Regions from separate parts of the Agromyces aerolatus genome, predicted to be linked through region 2. Evidence: predicted binding sites of a transcription regulator. Region 2 holds the regulator's gene; the other holds the start of a gene.
The links. The regulator HspR, encoded in region 2, represses chaperone genes until heat shock. The targets are predictions, from matches to a motif close to AAGTTGAGTCNNNNNGACTCAACTT.
Positions count from the first base shown of each region.

Region 1: RH864_RS07190 (ATP-dependent Clp protease ATP-binding subunit) is a predicted target of HspR. The motif match lies at 1,242-1,266, and genes of this name have one in related genera.

Region 1 covers NZ_JAVKGQ010000004.1:139,279-141,667, forward strand. Annotated here, with positions in the region: gene RH864_RS07175 (Fic family protein) at 1-204, shown strand, start outside; gene RH864_RS07180 (hypothetical protein) at 276-458, shown strand; gene RH864_RS07185 (hypothetical protein) at 445-1,110, opposite strand; gene RH864_RS07190 (ATP-dependent Clp protease ATP-binding subunit) at 1,282-2,389, shown strand, end outside.
Region 2 covers NZ_JAVKGQ010000029.1:9,160-11,548, forward strand. Annotated here, with positions in the region: gene RH864_RS19060 (nucleotide exchange factor GrpE) at 1-148, shown strand, start outside; gene RH864_RS19065 (DnaJ C-terminal domain-containing protein) at 291-1,286, shown strand; gene RH864_RS19070 (heat shock protein transcriptional repressor HspR) at 1,294-1,710, shown strand; gene RH864_RS19075 (hypothetical protein) at 1,874-2,389, opposite strand, start outside.

The DNA.
Region 1 (2,389 bases), on a different contig from region 2:
CTGTCCATGCTTCTCCCGGGCGCACCGGCGACTCGAAGTCAAGCGCTCCGTCGCCTCCTCGACCGCCACCTGCTCGAGCGCGATCCCGACAACGCTCGGCGGTACCATCTCGTGTTCTCGCCGAACGACTTCACGATCCACCTGGTCCATCGCTTCGACCGCGTTGGTCTGCTTCCGCGCATTTTGCGGGAGGGTCTGACCTGACGTCGCTCGGTTCGTCCCTCCCGGCGGCGTACTCGAACGCCGCAAGTATGCCGGCGCCGAGGAGCGAAGCGATGCTCGCCGACCAGAAGACGAGCCCCCACCCGGGCATGAGCGCCGTGAGCATCGCCATCGCTCCGCCCATCAATGTCGCCCCGACGACGAGCCTGCGTCGCACCGAGACCTTGCGCAAGGTTGCCTCTTCCCGATCGACCGTCGATTCCGGCTTCGGAGCAGCGGTTCTCATGAGTCGATGAGCAGGCGGACACCGACCTTCGTGACCGTATCGTGTGTTTTCGCAGCCAACGCCATGAGGGCTGCGGCCACCGCAAGGGCAGCACCCTCGAGCACTTTCAGGCCGCGATGGCGGCGAATGAGGGCGTCGATCGAGCCGAATGCTCGTCCTTTGCGGGCAAGGGCGAGGATGTCGATCGCTGCTCGAACCCCGCCTGGAAGCGTCTCCGGCACCCGCAACTCGATCAGGCCTCGTTCGAGTTCGGGGTCGGTGAACCACCCGTCGAGTTCGCCCAGCGCGACCCCGATGACGTTGGCGACTGACGGCTCGTCAGGGTCGGATGGCTCGGGCTGCACGCCCCACACCAGTGACTCGGCCAGCAACTGCTCGTCGTCGCCGATCGCTCCGGCGGCCAGGAGTAGGACGACGCACGCGCGTTCCCGGCGCTCACCGATCGGCGTCGAGAGCTCGAGGTTACGGCGCTCGACGGCGCGATCGAGAGCGGCTTGCAGCGTCGCCAGATCCAGCTCGTCGGTGTTCTCGATGTCGATATCTTCCGCTGCGAGCAGCGGGGCGAGCTCTCGCATCAGCTGGTCCGCCATCCCGGGCCTGTGCATCACGTCGGCTTCGGCCATCGCCTTCGCGGCGTCAGGGTTGTCGAATGGGCTCTGCATGCGCCAACGCTAACGGGTGACACTCCAATATGCATCTCTTTGGCCTTCGCGTGATTTCCCCACGCCTTGCCGGCGGCAACTCACGACGAGGCGTTCTCCGTCCCGGGAATACACCAGCCACTCCAGCGTTGAACTTGAGCGAACACCACTCAACTTCAACCAGGAGGCCAGGTGCCCAACGACTTCGACCCCGAGGCCGGCGCGAGCTCGTTCGACGAGTTCCTCGCCCGCTACCTCGAGGGTGAGCGCGCCCGCTCGGCTCGGTCGATCGACCTTAGCCGATTCCTGAGCGCGCGCACCCAGAGCATTCTGCAGCGTGCCGGACGGTTCGCCCTCGAACGAGGACAGACGGAGCTCGATGCGCTGCACATCCTTCGCGTGATCGTCGAGGACGACTCCGTCCAGCAGGCGATCCAGCGCGTCGGTGCGAGCCCCGAGCGCATCATCACCGCGACCGAGGCCCGCCTGCCGCAGGCGACCGAGGCCCCGGTTGACCTGAACGCGGCGACCATCACCCCGAGCGCATCGCGCGCGCTGTTCCACAGCTACCAGGTCGCACGGAGCGCGGGTTCGACGTACATCGACCCCGAGCACCTCTTCTTCGCGCTCGTCCTCGGTCAGGACGCCCCCGCCGGGCAGGTCCTCGCGCGCGCCGGCGTCACCGCCGAGGCGCTCACACAGGGCATGCGCGAGACGGTCGAGACCGAGGGCACTCCGGGCTTCCAGAGCGAGACGGATGCCTCGAACGGCGCCGCCGGCCAGTCCAGCACCCCCATGCTCGACAAGTTCGGCACCGACCTCACCGCACGCGCGGAGGCCGGCGAGCTCGACCCGGTCATCGGCCGGGTCGACGAGATCGAGCAGACCATCGAGATCCTCAGCCGCCGCACCAAGAACAACCCGGTGCTGGTCGGCGAGGCGGGCGTCGGCAAGACCGCGATCGTCGAGGGCCTCGCCCGCGCGATCGTCGACGAGAGCGTCCCCGAAGCACTCCTCCACAAGCGCGTCATCGCACTCGACCTCCCCGCAATGCTCGCCGGCACCCGCTACCGCGGCGACTTCGAGGAACGATTGACGAAGACCATGGAAGAGATCGCCGCCCACAAGGGCGAGCTGATCATCTTCATCGACGAGGTGCACACCGTCGTCGGCGCCGGAGGCGGCGGAGAAGGGGGGATGGATGCGGGCAACATCCTGAAGCCGCGCCTCGCGCGCGGTGACCTCCACCTGGTCGGTGCGACCACCCTCAACGAGTACCGCCGGATCGAGAAGGACCCGG
Region 2 (2,389 bases):
GTTCGACCCGACGCAGCACGAGGCGATCTTCCAGCAGCCGTCCTCCGACGTCGAGGTCGACACCGTCGCCGACGTCATCGAGACCGGCTACCTGCTGGGCTCGACCCTGCTGCGCCCCGCCAAGGTCGTCGTCACGACCCCGGCGTAACCCCGCCCCGCTGGTCGAGTAGCGAAGCGTATCGAGACCTGGTAACCGATTCTCGAGAGCCCGTCACCGGGTCTCGATACGCGTCCTCCTTCGTCGGGCGCTACTCGACCAACGATCATTGAGCACAGAGAGGAGGTGCCGAATGGCCAGTCAGGACTGGTTCGACAAGGACTTCTACGCGACCCTCGGGGTCGCGAAAGACGCCAGCGAGGCGGAGATCAAGAAGGTCTACCGCAAGCTCGCCCGGCAACACCACCCCGATTCCAACCCGGGGGATGCCGCGTCCGAGGCGAAGTTCAAGGAGATCAGCGAGGCCTACTCGGTGCTCTCCGACGCCGAGCAGCGCAAGGAGTACGACGCGGTGCGCGCGATGGGCACGGGTGCCCGGTTCACCGCGCCGGGCGGCCCGGGCGCGGGCGGCTTCGACGACGTGTTCGGCGGCATGTTCGGCGGTGGCCAGCCCGGCGGACGCGGCGGCTACACATTCCAGCAGGGCGGCGGCGAGTACGACGATCTGCTCGGCAACCTGTTCGGCAGCGGCCGGTTCGGGCAGACGAGCGGCGGCTACCGCGGGTTCGGCGGCCCGACCAAGGGCCGCGACTTCACCGCGAGCACGACGCTCGACTTCATCACCGCGACCAAGGGCGACCAGATCACGCTGCAGGCCTCGGACGGCAAGCCGATCACGGTGCGCATCCCCGCGGGCGTGGCCGACGGTCAGAAGATCCGGCTGCGCGGCAAGGGCCAGCCGTCGCCCGACGGCGGCGAGGCGGGCGACCTCATCCTCACGGTCAACGTGCGCAAGCACCCCGTGTTCGAGCGCGACGGCCTCAACCTGCGGGTGAAGGTGCCGGTCACGTTCGGCGAGGCCACGCTCGGCGCGACGATCGAGGTGCCGACCCTCGGCGGCGACCCGGTGAAGCTCAAGGTCGCACCCGGCACGCCCAGCGGGCGTGTGCTCCGGGTGAAGGGCCGCGGCGTCGAGACGAAGAAGGGCACTGGCGACCTGCTGGCCGAGGTCCAGGTCGCGGTGCCGTCGCATCTCGGCAAAGATGCGGCCGAGAAGCTCGAGGCGTTCCTCGCGGAACTGCCGCACGAGAACCCTCGCGCCGACCTGATCGCACGGGCGAAGGCGTAGCCCGGCGATGAACGAGACCAGTCCGATGTTCGTGATCTCGGTCGCCGCCGAGCTCGCGGGCATGCATCCGCAGACGCTGCGGCAGTACGACCGGCTGGGCCTCGTCTCACCCACCCGCACGGCGGGCAAGTCCCGCCGGTACTCGATGCGCGACGTCACACAGCTGCGCGAGATCGCGCAGCTGTCGGCCGAGGGGGTGAGCCTCGAAGGCATCCGCCGAGTGCTCGGGCTCGAAGACGAGGTGACCGAGCTGCGCCGGCGTGTGCGCGAGCTCGAGACCGCGCTGGCCGACGAGATGCTCAACCGGCCCGGCCGGCGCGTGTTCGCCGCGGGCAGCGCGGGCGAGATCATCACGATCAAGGGCGGAACGCGCGTGCGCCGCGAGAACGCCGTCGTCGTCTGGCGCCCGCTCGAGCGCGAGTAATCTTTCTCCCCCCTCCCCCCGGTTGGTCGAGTGAGCTACGCGCCAGCGAGCGTATCGAGACCGGGTCACCGGGTCTCGATACGCGTGCTCGATCCTCGCGTGCTACTCGACCGGCGGGTGGGGGTGCTCGTGCCTCGCGGGGTCCTCGACCGGCGGGTGGGGCTCAGCGGCCCCAGGCGGAGGCGGGGGCCTCGACGACGGGCACGGGCGAGGTCGTCCAGTGCGCGCCGTTGCCGTAGTGGCTGGTCGCCCACGGCGAGGCCCAGATCGCGGCGGCCGTGGCGCCGGCGTCGGTTCCCGCGTCGAGGCCGGCCTCGATCGCGTCGTAGAACGAGAGCCGTCGCAGGCTGTCGGCGGCGTAGAACGCGCCGACCTGCAGGGTCGCGTAGCTGCCGAGTCCGGATCCGCCACCCGACCCGTTGCCGTTGTTCAGCGGGTTGTTGCGGTTCCACCAGTTGTCGGGCCCGTTCTCCTCGCGCATCCACTCGGTGATGACGGCGACGTTCGCCTCGGTGACGGGGAATCCGCCCTCGACGAGCACGAGCTTGGCCCAGTCGTGATTCGTCCCACCCTGCACGAGCGTCTCGGGGCCGGTCGACGCGGTGTACGACTCGCGCGAGACCGCGGGCTGCCGCGCATCTCCGGCGATGTTCACGCGCTGCACCGCGTCGCGGGTCGC